Regions from separate parts of the Streptomyces sp. NPDC085900 genome, predicted to be linked through region 1. Evidence: predicted binding sites of a transcription regulator. Region 1 holds the regulator's gene; each other region holds the start of a gene.
What was found. Region 1 encodes HspR, which represses chaperone genes until heat shock. Its sites were predicted from a motif close to TTGAGNNNNNNNNNCTCAA; they were not measured.

Region 1 (4,961 bases):
CGGCGGACCAGGGCGTGACCACCGTCGACCGCACCGCGCCAGGACAGCTCACCGGCGTCACGGCGAACGGCACCACCGCCGGCAACACCGTCCGGTGGGAGGCCTCCGGCTCGGCGGACGTCCACCACTACGAGGTGTGGGGCGCGCCCGAGGGACAGCAGGACACCGACGGACCCGACCTCGTCACCGGCACGTCCTTCACCGACGTGCGCGCCGGGACGGGCACCGCCTACGTCTACCGGGTGTACGCGGTCGACGGCGCCGGGAACGTCTCCCCCGCCTCCGCCCCGGTGACGGCCACCCGCCCCGAACCGAGCGGCACGCCGGCCCCGGCCGGACTCACCGCCACCCTCCACGACGACCGGACCGAGCTGCGCTGGGACCTGCCCGAGGACTCCGGCCAGTACAACGTCTACCGCCGCACCGACGGCGGCTTCACCGCCATCGGCAGCGTCCGCGGCGGCGGTTGGGACGACATCATCGCCCCGGCGGGCGAGGCGTCCTATTACGTGGTCGCCGTGGACGGCACGGGCGCCGAGTCCGCGCCCTCCGACGTGATCACCGTCGACCGGCTCACCCGGGCCACCGGGACCGGCCCGGCCGCCCCGCAACTGACGCTCGTCTCGGCGGGCATCCCCGCCCGCTCCCCCGTCAAGGTCACTGCCGCGCCCGGCGTGGGCGACGAGGGCCGCGTACTGAAGGGCTACTCCTGGGAGATCGAGGGCGCCTGCGGCGCCAGCGGCACCCAGCTGTCCACCACCGGCGACATCTCCTGGACGCCGCCCTACAACGGCCCCTGCACGGCCACCGTGTACGCCGTGGACGCCTACGGGCGCCAGAGCGAACAGAGTTCGACGCTGGAGTTCTTCGTCGGCCGCTGACACCCGCGAGGGCATGCGAAGGGGCCCGGAGGTCAGCACCTCCGGGCCCCTTCGGCCACGCGTCGCTAGTCCTTCGCCTTCTTGGGCCGCCACACCACCAGCGCGCTGGTCTGCTGGACCTCCTGGTACGGCACCAGGTCGCGCCGGTACGAGGCGTGCACCGCGGCCTCGCGCTGCTGCATCGCCGCCGCGGCACCGTCGACGGCCGCCTGGAGCTCGATGACGCGCTGCTGGAGCGCGGCGACCTGGTTCTCCAGCTCGATGATGCGCTTGATGCCCGCCAGGTTGATGCCCTCGTCCTGCGACAACTGCTGCACCTGGCGGAGCAGTTCGATGTCGCGGGCCGAGTAGCGGCGGCCCCGCCCGGCCGTGCGGTCGGGGGAGACCAGGCCGAGGCGGTCGTACTGGCGCAGGGTCTGCGGGTGCAGACCGGAGAGCTGGGCAGCCACCGAGATGACGTAGACCGGGGTCTCCTCGGTCAGTTCATACGGGTTGCGTCGACGGCCGTCCATCTCGATCAAGCTCCCTTCGCCGCCTGGAACAGCTCCGCCCGCGGGTCCTCGCCCGCGGTCGCCTCGCGATACGCCTCGAGCGCGTCACGAGCCTTCCCCGTCACGTCCTTCGGGACACTCACCTCGACGGTGACCAGCAGGTCCCCGCGGGTGCCGTCCTTGCGGACCGCGCCCTTGCCCCGGGCGCGCATGGTACGGCCGTTGGGCGTGCCCGGCGGCAGCTTCAGGGTGACGGGCGGGCCGCCCAGGGTGGGGACCCTGACCTCGCCGCCGAGCGCCGCCTCGGAGAACGTCACCGGCACGGTGACGGTGAGGTTGTCGCCCTTGCGGCCGAAGACGGGGTGCCCGGAGACGTGGACCGTGACGTACAGATCGCCCGCCGGACCGCCCCGTTCACCCGGCGCGCCCTTGCCGCGCAGCCGGATGCGCTGGCCGTCGTCCACCCCTGCCGGGATGCGGACCTGCATGGTCCTGGACGACTTGGCGCGCCCGCTGCCGTGGCAGACCTCGCAGGGGTTCTCCGCGATCAGGCCGCGGCCCTTGCAGTCCGGGCACGGGTCGGTCAGCGAGAAGCCGCCGCCCGAACCCCGGGCCACCTGGCCGGTGCCGACGCACGTCGGGCACACCCGGGGGTTGCCGTTGGCGTCGCCGGTGCCGGAACAGGCCTTGCACGGTGCCTGCGAGGTCATGCGCAGCGGGACCGTCGCACCCTCGATCGCCTCGGTGAAGTTGAGGCTGACCTCGGTGTCGATGTCCTGGCCGCGCCGGGGCTGCACGCGCGTGGTGCCCGAGCCGCCCCGGTTGAACAGGCCCCCGAAGACGTCACCGAGCCCGCCGCCGAAGCCGCCGGCTCCCCCGCCGCCGCCCTGGGCGCCGCCTCCGAAGAGGTCGCCCAGGTCGAAGTTGAAGGAGCCGCCCGCGCCGCCCGGCCCCGGGCGGAAGCCGCCGTTGCCGAAGAGGGCGCGGGCCTCGTCGTACTCCTTGCGCTTCTTGGGGTCACCGAGGACGTCGTTCGCCTCGGAGATCTCCTTGAAGCGCTCCTCGGCCTTGGCGTTGCCCTTGTTGGCGTCCGGGTGGAACTCGCGGGCGAGCTTCCGGTACGCCTTCTTGATCTCGGCCTCGGTGGCGTCCTTGGGGACGCCGAGGACCTTGTAGTAGTCCTTCTCGATGAAGTCCTTGGTGCTCATCCTCGACGCGCCCCCTTTCCGGTGTTCCGCTCGGTGTCTACGTCAGCCCTCCTCAGGGCCGTTGTCCTTCTCGTCGCCGGCCGCGGGAGCCTCTTCGGCCCCCTCGGCCTTGACCGTCTGCGCGCCCGGCTGCGGTTCGGCGACGGCCACCCGGGCGGGCCGGATGGTGCGTTCGCCGATGCGATACCCGGGCTGCAGGATCGCCACGCAGGTCGTCTCGGTGACGTCCGGCGCGTAGCTGTGCATCAGGGCCTCGTGGATCGTCGGGTCGAAGGGCTCGCCCTCCTTGCCGAACTGCTGCAGACCCATCTTCGCCGCGACGGTCTCCAGCGACTCCGCGACGGACTTGAATCCGCCGACGAGTTCGCCGTGTTCCCGGGCGCGGCCGATGTCGTCGAGCACGGGCAGGAGTTCGGTCAGGAGGTTCGCGATGGCGATCTCCTTGACCGTGATCCGGTCCCGCTCCACGCGGCGGCGGTAGTTCTGGAACTCGGCCTGGAGCCGCTGGAGGTCCGCCGTGCGCTCCTCGAGCGCCTTGCGCACCTGGTCCAGCTGAGCCGTCAGACCGGCGATCTGAGCTGCGTCCCCGGCCGGGGCCGCCCCCTCGGAGGAGGCGGCCTTCGGCTCGGCGTCGTCAGAGGTGGCGCCTGAGGGGACGTCGGGCTTCTCCTCGAAGCCCGGGGTCTCCTCCGTCACGCGGCACCGTCCTTGCGCTCGTCGTCCACGATCTCGGCGTCGACGACGTCGTCGTCGGCCTTGGGCGCCTCGGCGCCGGCGTCGGCGCCACCCGCGGCCTGCCCGGCCTGGGCGTCGGCGTACATGGCCTGGCCGACCTTCTGGGAGACCGCGGCGACCTTCTCGGTGGCCGTGCGGATCTCGGCGGTGTCCTCGCCCTTGAGCGCGGTCTTCAGCTCCTCGACGGCGGCCTCGACCTCGGTCTTGACCTCGCCGGGGACCTTGTCCTCGTTGTCCTTGAGGAACTTCTCCGTCTGGTAGACGAGCTGCTCGCCCTGGTTGCGGGTCTCGGCGGCCTCGCGGCGGCGGTGGTCCTCCTCCGCGTACTGCTCGGCCTCCTGGCGCATCCGGTCGACCTCGTCCTTCGGCAGCGAGGAGCCGCCGGTGACGGTCATCTTCTGCTCCTTGCCCGTGCCCAGGTCCTTCGCGGTCACGTGCATGATGCCGTTGGCGTCGATGTCGAAGGACACCTCGATCTGCGGCACGCCACGCGGGGCCGGCGGCAGACCGGTCAGCTCGAACATCCCGAGCTTCTTGTTGTAAGCCGCGATCTCGCGCTCGCCCTGGTAGACCTGGATCTGCACGGACGGCTGGTTGTCCTCGGCCGTCGTGAAGATCTCCGAACGCTTCGTCGGGATCGTGGTGTTGCGCTCGATGAGCTTGGTCATGATGCCGCCCTTGGTCTCGATACCGAGGGACAGCGGGGTGACGTCGAGCAGCAGGACGTCCTTGACCTCGCCCTTGAGGACACCGGCCTGGAGCGAGGCGCCGATGGCGACGACCTCGTCCGGGTTCACACCCTTGTTGGCCTCCTTGCCGCCGGTCAGCTCCTTGACGAGCTCGGCGACGGCGGGCATACGGGTGGAGCCACCGACGAGGACGACGTGGTCGATCTCGTTGATGGAGATGCCGGCGTCCTTGATGACGTTGTGGAACGGCGTCTTGCAGCGCTCCAGCAGGTCCGCGGTCAGCTGCTGGAACTGGGCGCGGGTGAGCTTCTCGTCGAGGTGCAGGGGGCCCTCGGCGGAGGCGGTGATGTAGGGCAGGTTGATCGAGGTCTCGGTGGACGAGGACAGCTCGATCTTGGCCTTCTCGGCGGCCTCGCGGAGGCGCTGGAGGGCCATCTTGTCCTTGCCGAGGTCCACGCCGTGACCGGACTTGAACTGCTGCACCAGGTAGTCGACGACGCGCTGGTCCCAGTCGTCACCACCGAGGTGGTTGTCACCGTTGGTGGCCTTCACCTCGACGACGCCGTCGCCGATCTCCAGCAGCGAGACGTCGAACGTACCGCCACCGAGGTCGAAGACGAGGATCGTCTGGTCGTCCTTGTCGAGGCCGTACGCGAGCGCGGCCGCGGTGGGCTCGTTCACGATGCGCAGGACGTTCAGGCCCGCGATCTCGCCGGCCTCCTTGGTCGCCTGACGCTCGGAGTCGTTGAAGTAGGCCGGGACGGTGATGACCGCGTCCGTGACCTTCTCGCCCAGGTACGACTCGGCGTCCCGCTTCAGCTTCTGCAGGATGAACGCGGAGATCTGCTGGGGGTTGAAGTCCTTCCCGTCCAGCTGGATCTTCCAGTCGGTACCCATGTGGCGCTTCACGGACCGGATGGTCCGGTCCACGTTGGTGACCGCCTGACGCTTGGCCAC
Region 2 (4,961 bases), on a different contig from region 1:
ACACGGGGCGAGCGAGGGAGCGAGGGACGTGACCGACACGCGGATACCGCCAAGGAGGCCCGATGCCCTCTGACGCCGTGCTCCATCAGGCGGCAGCGCTCTGCCTGACCTACCCCGACGACGGCTTCCGCGCCCGGGTGCCGCTGCTGCGCGAAGCCGCCCCGCAGCTGCGGGAGTTCACCGACCACGCGGCGCTCACCCCGGCCCGGGAGCTGGAGGCGCACTACGTGCAGGTCTTCGACCGCGACAACCGGCACAGCCTCCGTCTGAGCCGGTGGCAGGACGGCGCCACGCGGCGGCGCGGGATGACGTCGGCCCGCTTCGGGGACGTCTACCGCGCCGCCGGCATGGAGCTGACCGGCGAGCAGCCGCCCGACTTCCTGCCCGCCGTCCTGGAGTTCGCGGCCCGTACCGGCGACACGGACCTCCTCACCGAACACCGCGCCGGCCTGGAACGGCTCCGCACCGCGCTCAACGACTACGGCACGCCGTACGCGTCCGTCCTGAACGCGGTGTGCGCGACTTTGCCGAGGGTGCGCCGCTGACACGTCGGCCCCTAGGCGGCGCCCCCCTTCGTGTCCTTCTCGTCGTCGACGATCTCCGCGTCCACCACGCCCTCTTCCTCGTGGCCCGCCTGTTCGTGGGCCGTGCCCTGGTCGCCGGTCGGGCCCTCGGTGCCGGCGGCGTTCGCGTACATGGCCTGCCCCATCTTCTGGCTGACGGTGGCGAGCTTCTCGACGCCCGTCCGCAGTTCGCCGGTGTCGGCGTTCCGCTCCAGGAGCCCCTTCAGCTCCGTGGTGGCCTCCTGCACCTCGGACTTGGTGTCGGCCGGGATGCGGTCCTCGTTGTCCCGGATGAACTTCTCGGTCTGGTAGACGAGTTGTTCGGCCTGGTTGCGGGTCTCGGCGGCCTCCCGCCGCTTGCGGTCCTCCTCGGCGTACTGCTCGGCCTCCCGCATCATGCGGTCGATGTCGTCCTTGGGCAGCGCGCTGCCGCCGGTCACCGTCATCTTCTGTTCGCGGCCGGTGGCCAGGTCCTTCGCCGAGACGTGCATGATCCCGTTGGCGTCGATGTCGAAGGCCACCTCGATCTGCGGCACGCCCCGCGGGGCCGGCGGCAGCCCGGTGAGGTCGAAGACGCCCAGCTTCTTGTTGTACGCGGCGATCTCCCGCTCGCCCTGGTACACCTGGATGCCCACCGAGGGCTGGTTGTCGGTGGCCGTCGTGAAGATCTCCGAACGCCGGGTCGGGATCGTCGTGTTGCGCTCGATGAGCTTGGTCATGATGCCGCCCTTGGTCTCGATGCCGAGGGACAGCGGGGTGACGTCGAGCAGCAGGACGTCCTTGACGTCGCCGCGGATGACACCGGCCTGCAGGGCGGCGCCGACGGCCACGACCTCGTCGGGGTTGACGCCCTTGTGCGGGTCCTTGCCGGTGAGCTCCTTCACCAGTTCGGTGACGGCCGGCATGCGCGTGGAGCCGCCGACGAGGATGACGTGGTCGACCGCGGACAGCTTGATGCCCGCGTCCTTGACCGCCTGGTGGAAGGGGGTCTTGCACCGGTCGAGCAGGTCGGCGGTGAGCTCCTGGAACTGCGCGCGGGTCATCTTCTCGTCGAGGTGCAGCGGCCCCTCGGCGGAAGCGGTGATGTAGGGAAGGTTGATCGTCGTCTCCGAGGAGCTGGACAGCTCGATCTTCGCCTTCTCGGCGCCCTCCCGCAGCCGCTGCAGGGCCATCTTGTCCTTGCCGAGGTCGACGCCGTACTGCCCCTGGAACCTCTTGACCAGGTGCTCGACGATCCGCTGGTCCCAGTCGTCGCCGCCGAGGTGGGTGTCGCCGTTGGTGGCCTTGACCTCGATGACCCCGTCCCCGATCTCCAGCAGGGACACGTCGAAGGTGCCGCCGCCGAGGTCGAAGACCAGGACGGTCTGCTCCTCGCCCCGGTCCAGGCCGTAGGCGAGGGCGGCGGCCGTGGGCTCGTTGATGATCCGAAGGACTTTCAGGCCCGCGATCTCCCCGGCCTCCTTGGTGGCCTGCCGCTGGGAGTCGTCGAAGTACGCGGGGACGGTGATCACGGCGTCGGTGACGTCCTCGCCGAGGTAGGACTCCGCGTCCCGCTTGAGCTTCTGCAGGACCCTCGCGGACAGCTCCTGCGCCCGGTAGCGCGTGCCGTCGATGGAGCCCTGGTCGGGGAAGCGCCAGTGCGCGTCGCCCATGTACCGCTTCACCGAGCGCGCGGTGCGCTCCACGTTGGTCACGGCCTGCCGTTTGGCGACCTCACCGACGAGCACCTCCCCGTTCTTGGCGAAGGCCACGACCGACGGTGTGGTCCTGGCCCCCTCCGCATTGGCGACGACCGTGGGTTCGCCGCCCTCCAGGACGGCAACCACCGAGTTCGTGGTCCCGAGATCGATCCCGACCGCACGTGCCATCTCCGTCCCCTTCCGCCAGGCACTTCCCAGACTCCAGCACAAAACTTGAGTGCGCTGTTGTCAATGCCGCGTAGGTCCCGGGTACTCCCGGAAAACGGCTCCCGAGTACCCCGGAAAACGACGGTGCCGCGCTCCCGGGCGGGGGCGCGGCACCTGGGGCTCGTGTTCAGGCGAGCTTGGCCGACAGGGTGATCGTCGTGCCGGTCAGGGCCTGGCTGACCGGGCAGTTCTTCTTGGCGTCCTCGGCGGCGGCGACGAAGGCGTCCTCGTCGATGCCGGGGACCGTGCCCTCGACGGTGAGGTGGATGCCGGTGATGCCCTCACCCGGCTGGAAGTTCACGTCCGCCGAGGTGACGAGCTTGGTGGGCGGGGTGCCGGCGCCGTTCAGGGCGTGCGACAGCGCCATGGAGAAGCAGCTGGAGTGCGCGGCGGCGATCAGCTCCTCGGGGCTGGTCTTGCCGTTCGCGTCCTGGGAGCGCGAGGCCCACGTCACCGGCTGCGCCTCGATGGCCCCGGAGGAGTCGAAGTTCACGACACCGCTGCCCTCGAGCAGGTTGCCTTCCCATACGGTGTGTGCGGAGCGCGTGGTTGCCACGGTGAGTCCTTCCGAATTCCTGCTGTTGCTTGCGCTCCCATCCGATCACATTCCGGCTCAGCGCACCCGGAAGACCGGCCCGCGGGGGGTGAACGGCAGCCGTGCTCCCTGCGGGATCAGATAGGCGTGCTCGCGGCGGACGCGCAGCACGTCGCACCAGCCGTCGGTGATGACGAGGACGGGTGCGCCCGGCGGGAAGTCGTCCGCCCGGTGCAGCAGATCGATCCCGGGCTGCAGGACCGTACCGCCGCGGCCGTGCACGCGGACCCGGCCCGCGATCTCGGTCACCGGCAGATAGCCCGCGTCGTGCGGGGCGGCGTCGCAGAAGACGACGCGGGCGGCGGGCACGTCGCGGGCCTCGGCGTACGAGGCGATCGCGCCGAGTGCCTTGCCCAGCAGCGTGTGGTTCATGGAGCCGGAGGTGTCGAGGACGACTCCGAAGGTGCAGCGGGCGATCTCCTCGGGCGGGAAGTAGTGGCCCGCGCGCGGGATGTCCGGGGTGGAGGACTGGCGGCGGGAGGGGCGCGCGTAGGTCCGGACGGGCTGCGGGCTGGGCACGAACTCGTCGAACCAGCGGGCGAGTCGGGCGTCCCAGGGCAGGGGCGGCTGGCTGAGCGCCCGGATCTCCTCGACCAGGCCGCCCGGCAGATAGCCGCGTTCCTGCCGCTGGTGCAGGTCCAGGCCCTGGCCGAGGCCCCGGCGGTAGAACTCGTCGAGGTCGACATGGGTGCAGGGCGGGCCGAGCGGGGCGCCGAGCACATCGCCGACGCCCTTGCCGCGCAGGGTGGCCGGCCGGCGCATGCGGCGCAGGTCGCCGGCGATGCGGTCGTAGACCTCCTCGGCGGACAGGCCGGCGAGCGCGGGGTCGTGGAGCAGGCCCTCGGGCATGGTGCCGACCTGCATCTCGCACAGCCAGCCGTTGATGACGTAGTCGCAGGCGATGTTGAACAGGTAGGGGTCGCGGGTGCCGCAGCGGTCGCCGTGGCGCAGGGCGGCGTGCAGCATCTCGTGGGCGAGGACGAACCGCCACTCCTCGTCGTCGAGTTGGCGCAGGGGGTTGACGTAGATCTCGCCCGCCTCCGGGTTCACCGCGGCCACGGATATGCCGTGGGCGCGGGCGAGTTCGGCGTCGGCGACGAGAGTGATGCCGGCCGCGATGCCGCCGAGCAGCGGGTAGGAGGAGACGAACCAGCTCAGCGCCTTCTGCCACGGGCGCCGCGGGGCCGCCTGACCGTCGAGGGAGTCGCGGCGGCCGCCCGCCATGTCCATCGCCGCGGACACGGTCCTGGTCAGGGCTGCGGCGAACGCCAGCTGGTGGTCCGGTGGGGCGCCGTACCAGCCGTTCCATCCCAGGAGCAGCTGGTCGGGCTCGGCGCCGGCCGTGCCGCAGCGCTCGTAGGCGGGCGGGAGGCCGTCCCGGCGCCAGCGTGCGGCGAGTTGCTCCTCGTCGCCGTCGGGATAGGAGGCGGGGAGGTCTTCGGGGGTCTCGCCGACGGTGAAGTCGAGCAGGAAGCGGTTGACGACGACGCAGCGCGCGGCGAGGTCGAAGCGGTCCGGCTGGACGCGCTCGCCCTTGGCCGCCGGGACGTGCCCGAAGCCGAGGTGGAGGACGGCGTGCGCGAGCGCCCAGGCCCAGGCGGCGGGTTCGGCGAGGCGTTGGGGGTGGACGTGCAGGTCAGCGTCGGAGTCGACGACCACGAGCCCGTCGCGCGGGGCGAGTCGGCACTCCTCGTGCCGGCACACGTCGAACTCGACGGCCGCGAGCGCCGGGTTGGCCTTCACCAGGCGCATCCCCTCGGCGAACGCCTCGGCCGCGGGGTCCCGCTTCTTCTGCCCCTTGCCCTTGGTACGGCTCACCGCCGCGCCTCCACCAGCCGCGGCATGTCCCGGGCCGCCTCGATGAGGAACCACGACGGCAGTACGGGGTTGCCGTCC
Region 3 (4,961 bases), on a different contig from region 1:
GATCTACACGGCCACCAGCTGGTGGACGGACTGCACCGGCAACTACGGCGGCTTCGCGGCGAACAACCCGCTGTGGATCGCGCGGTACGCCTCGGACGCGGGGACGCTGCCGGCCGGCTGGGGCTACTACACGATGTGGCAGTACACCTCGTCCGGTCCGACCGTCGGCGACCACGACAAGTTCAACGGCGCCCTGGACCGCGTCCAGGCTCTCGCGAACGGCTGACGCACCCGCGTACGGCGAGGGCCCGGGCCTCCCTCACGGGACCCGGGCCCTGCCTGTCCGGCGGCGTCCGTCACGCCGCCACCGGAACCTCCGGCTCGGCGCCGCTCGTCGCGGGCGCGAGCGCCAGTTCCAGGACCTGGCGGACGTCGGTCACGGTGTGGACGTCGAGCTTGTCCAGCACCTCGGCCGGGACGTCGTCCAGGTCGGGTTCGTTGCGCTTGGGGATGATCACCGTCGTGACCCCCGCGCGCTGCGCGGCCAGCAGCTTCTGCTTCACCCCGCCGATCGGCAGGACCCGGCCGGTCAGCGAGACCTCACCGGTCATCGCCACGTCCGTGCGGACCAGCCGGCCCGAGAGCAGGGACGCCAGGGCCGTCGTCATGGTGACGCCGGCGCTGGGGCCGTCCTTCGGGACCGCGCCCGCCGGGAAGTGGATGTGCACGCCGCGGTCCTTGAGGTCCGCGACCGGCAGCTCCAGTTCCGCGCCGTGCGAGCGCAGGAAGGACAGGGCGATCTGTGCGCTCTCCTTCATGACGTCGCCCAGCTGGCCGGTGAGCGTCAGGCCCGCCGCGCCCGTCTCGGGGTCCGCGAGGGACGCCTCGACGAACAGGACGTCGCCGCCGGCGCCGGTGACCGCCAGGCCCGTCGCCACACCGGGGACGGCCGTACGGCGCTCCGCCGGGTCCTGCGCCGACTCCGGGACGTGGTGCGGGCGGCCGATCAGCCCGCGCAGGTCGGCGTCGGTGACGGTGAACGGCAGTTCGCGGTCGCCCAGTTCGTGCTGGGCCGCGACCTTCCGCAGCAGCCGCGCGATCGAGCGCTCCAGGGTGCGCACGCCCGCCTCGCGGGTGTACTCGCCGGCGAGCTTGCGCAGGGCGCTCTCGTCGAGGGTCACCTCGTCCTTGTCCAGGCCGGCCCGCTCCAGCTGGCGCGGGAGCAGGTGGTCGCGGGCGATGACGACCTTCTCGTCCTCGGTGTAGCCGTCCAGGCGGACCAGCTCCATCCGGTCCAGCAGGGCCTCCGGGATGGCTTCCAGGACGTTCGCCGTCGCGAGGAACACCACGTCCGACAGGTCGAGTTCGACCTCCAGGTAGTGGTCGCGGAAGGTGTGGTTCTGCGCCGGGTCGAGGACTTCGAGCAGGGCGGCCGCCGGGTCGCCCCGGAAGTCGGAGCCGACCTTGTCGATCTCGTCGAGCAGGACGACCGGGTTCATCGAACCGGCCTCCTTGATCGCGCGGACGATCCGGCCCGGCAGCGCGCCGACGTACGTACGGCGGTGGCCGCGGATCTCCGCCTCGTCGCGGACGCCGCCGAGGGCGACCCGGACGAACTTGCGGCCCATGGCGTGCGCGACGGACTCGCCGAGCGAGGTCTTGCCGACGCCGGGCGGTCCGACGAGGGCCAGGACGGCACCGCCGCGCCGGCCGCCGATGACGCCGAGGCCGCGGTCGCTGCGGCGCTTGCGCACCGCCAGGTACTCGGTGATGCGTTCCTTCACGTCCTCCAGGCCCGCGTGCTCGGCGTCGAGGATCGCCTTGGCGCCCTGGATGTCGTAGGCGTCCTCGGTCCGTTCGTTCCACGGCAGTTCGAGGACGGTGTCCAGCCAGGTGCGGATCCAGGAGCCCTCGGGCGACTGGTCGCTGGACCGCTCCAGCTTGTCGACCTCCTTGAGGGCGGCCTCGCGGACCTTCTCCGGCAGGTCGGCGGCCTCCACCCGGGCGCGGTAGTCGTCGGACTCCTCGCCGTCCTGTTTGCCGTTGAGCTCGCGCAGCTCCTTGCGCACGGCCTCCAGCTGGCGGCGCAGCAGGAACTCGCGCTGCTGCTTGTCGACGCCCTCCTGGACGTCCTTGGCGATGGTCTCGGCGACGTCCTGCTCGGCGAGGTGGTCGCGCAGGTGCTGGGTGGCGAGCTTGAGGCGGGCCACCGGGTCGGTGGTCTCCAGCAGTTCGATCTTCTGATCGGTGGTCAGGAAGGGCGAGTAGCCGGAGTTGTCGGCGAGCTGGGACACGTCGTCGATGGCCTGCACGCGGTCCACGACCTGCCAGGCGCCGCGCTTGCGCAGCCAGGCGGTGGCGAGGGCCTTGTACTCCTTGACCAGTTCGGCGACGTGACCGGGCAGCGGCTCGGGAACGGTCTCGTCGATCCGCGTGCCCTCGACCCACAGCGCCGCGCCCGGCCCGGTGGTGCCGGCGCCGATCTTCACACGGCCACGGCCGCGGATGAGGGCGCCCGGGTCACCGTCGGCCAGCCGGCCGACCTGCTCGACGGTGCCGAGGACACCGGTGCCGGCGTACGTCCCGTCGATGCGTGGAACCAGGAGGACCTTGGGCTTCCCGGGCTCGGACCGGGCGGCGGCCTGGGCGGCCTCCACCGCGGCGCGTACGTCGGCGTCATTGAGGTCCAGCGGAACCACCATGCCGGGCAGCACGACCTCGCCGTCGAGCGGCAGCACAGGCAGGGTGAGCGGTGTGGACGTCGAAGCCATGATCTCCCCTTCGGCAGTCAAGTTGAGCTATGCCGACTCAATGCGCGGGGGCCCGTGGATGTTCCCGGGGTCGTGCGCCGTTCGCTGTAAGCGATCAGCGAGGGGCCTGACACGGCGTAACTTGGATCACGTTCCGATCAGCGGCAGCGAGGGGTGGACATGTCCGGTCACGTCGTCAACGGCCTGTACGAGGTTCTGGACGACCGCTTCCTCACGGGGCGCTGCGCCAACGGCGACGGGCGGCTGGAGGTGCTGTACGACGACTGCCGCTGGGCGGAGGGGCCGCTGTACGTGCCCGCCTGGCGGCAGCTGGTCTGGAGCGACATCCCCAACGACCGGCTGCTGCGGTGGGACGAGGCCAGTGGGGCGGTGAGCGTCTTCCGGCACCCCGCCGGTCACGTCAACGGCAACACGCTCGACCGGCAGGGGCGGCTGGTCAGCTGCGAGCAGGGCAACCGGCGGGTGACCCGCACCGAGCCCGACGGCACGGTCACCGTCCTCGCCGACCGCTACGACGGCAAGCGCCTCAACAGCCCGAACGACGCCGTCGTACGCTCCGACGGCACGATCTGGTTCTCCGACCCGGACTTCGGCATCCTCAGCGACTACGAGGGCCACCGCGCCGAGTCAGAGATCGGCGCCTGCAACGTGTACCGGATCGACCCCGCGAGCGGGCGGGTGCTGCTGGCCGCCGACGGGTTCGAGGGACCCAACGGCGTGATCCTGTCGGCGGACGAGCGGCGGCTGTACGTCTCCGACTCGCGGGCCGCCCGCATCCGCGTCTTCGACGTCGCCGACGACGGCACGCTGTCCGGCGGAAAGGTCTTCGCCGCGGCCGAGGAGGGCGTGCACTACGACAACATCCGGCTCGACGACCAGGGCCGGCTGTGGGCCGCCGCCCTGGAGGACGGGGTGCACTGCTACGACCCGGACGGCACCCTCGTCGGTCGGCTCCGGGTGCCCGGGACGGTGGCCAACGTGGCCTTCGGCGGCCCGAAGAACAACCGCCTGTTCATCACGGCCGCGACCACGGTGTACTCCCTGGTGATGTCGGTGACGGGCGCGCCGCGCGTCTAGGAACGGGCCGCCCAGCCCTCGTGACGCCAGCGGCGGACCAGCGGCCAGGTCGCGATGCCTATCGAGAGGGAGATCAGGTGACCCCAGTTGGTCATCGGGTCGGTGAACTCGATCAGGTCCTCCACCAGCATGCCGCCGAACAGGATCAGCAGGGGCCAGCGCAGCCACGGCCCGAGCAGGCCCGCGAGGGCGCCGACGGCGGCGGCCACCCCGAAGCTGATGCCGTAGTCGAGGCGGTGCAGGGAACTGTCCGGGAGGTGCCCGGCCAGAACCGCCAGACCCACCGAGCCCTCCGTCGCGAGGGTGGCCAGGACGTGGCCGAGGAGGAAGACGACGATCGCGCGGGCGCCGCCTATCCGCCGCTCCAGGGCCGTCAGGACGAGCAGGAAGCACAGGACGTACGGCGACACGAGCCCGCCCGCCACCCACAGCGCGCTGGCCAGCAGGACCAGCACCGGGGTGCGGACGAGGTGGGCCACGTCCGTGCTGGAACCCTGCTGCAGGGCGTTCACCAGGGCCGGGGAGGCACAGGCGGCGACGAGCGAGGTGACGGCGAGGACGGCGGCGTAACCGAAGGTGACCGGGGTGCCGGTGGGGGTGGGCAGGAGACGCCAGGGGCGGAGCAGCGAGGGGCCGGCCGTGCGACGCGCGCCGACCGGTGCCGGCGCCGCGGCCGGGCCCCGCTGCCGTGGCAGCCCGTCGAGCAGGTCGGAGACCTCGGGGAGGGGCGCGGCCAAGGAGTGGGCGTCGGCCGTCGCGGCGGGTTCCACGGTGAGGTGCTCCTTCCGTTTCACCCCACCTTTCGGGGCCCCACGAGCCACTGTCTATGACCGACGCCACGCGTGAGCCGATTCTCAGGAACCTCTAAGGAGTTTCCTACGTCCGCCCGTCCGTCCTTCCGCCCCTGCCGCTAGGGCCGCAGGAGGACCACCTCCCTGGCGTGTGCGGCCCTGGTCGCCGGGTCCCAGTCGCCGGTGCAGTAGACGCAGGCCTCTGCGACGCGGCCGTCCCTGATCTCGGCGCGCATCAACTCCCGGCAGTACCAAGTGCCTTGTCCGTCCTCCCAGCTCTCCTCGACCTCGAGGACGAAGCCGGTGGGAGTGGCGTCGACTCGATGGCGGGGGACCGTGCCGAGGAAGGGGTGGCTACGGCGGCGCAGCGCGACGAACTCCT

Region 2: a site for HspR is predicted at 2,477-2,495, ahead of dnaK (molecular chaperone DnaK). Genes of this name have one in related genera too.
Region 3: a site for HspR is predicted at 2,734-2,752, ahead of lon (endopeptidase La). Genes of this name have one in related genera too.

What each region holds. Positions count from the first base shown of each region.
Region 1 is NZ_JBITSP010000011.1:196,453-201,413, reverse strand. Features, by position in the region: gene ACIGDI_RS32765 (fibronectin type III domain-containing protein) at 1-881, shown strand, start outside; gene ACIGDI_RS32760 (heat shock protein transcriptional repressor HspR) at 947-1,393, opposite strand; gene dnaJ (molecular chaperone DnaJ) at 1,399-2,580, opposite strand; gene grpE (nucleotide exchange factor GrpE) at 2,623-3,276, opposite strand; gene dnaK (molecular chaperone DnaK) at 3,273-4,961, opposite strand, start outside.
Region 2 is NZ_JBITSP010000004.1:724,258-729,218, forward strand. Features, by position in the region: gene narJ (nitrate reductase molybdenum cofactor assembly chaperone) at 63-545, shown strand; gene dnaK (molecular chaperone DnaK) at 557-2,431, opposite strand; gene ACIGDI_RS17315 (OsmC family protein) at 2,598-3,026, opposite strand; gene ACIGDI_RS17320 (hypothetical protein) at 3,084-4,817, opposite strand; gene ACIGDI_RS17325 (ATP-binding protein) at 4,880-4,961, opposite strand, start outside.
Region 3 is NZ_JBITSP010000003.1:149,044-154,004, forward strand. Features, by position in the region: gene ACIGDI_RS10050 (lysozyme) at 1-226, shown strand, start outside; gene lon (endopeptidase La) at 297-2,711, opposite strand; gene ACIGDI_RS10060 (SMP-30/gluconolactonase/LRE family protein) at 2,871-3,788, shown strand; gene ACIGDI_RS10065 (rhomboid-like protein) at 3,785-4,582, opposite strand; gene ACIGDI_RS10070 (hypothetical protein) at 4,699-4,961, opposite strand, start outside.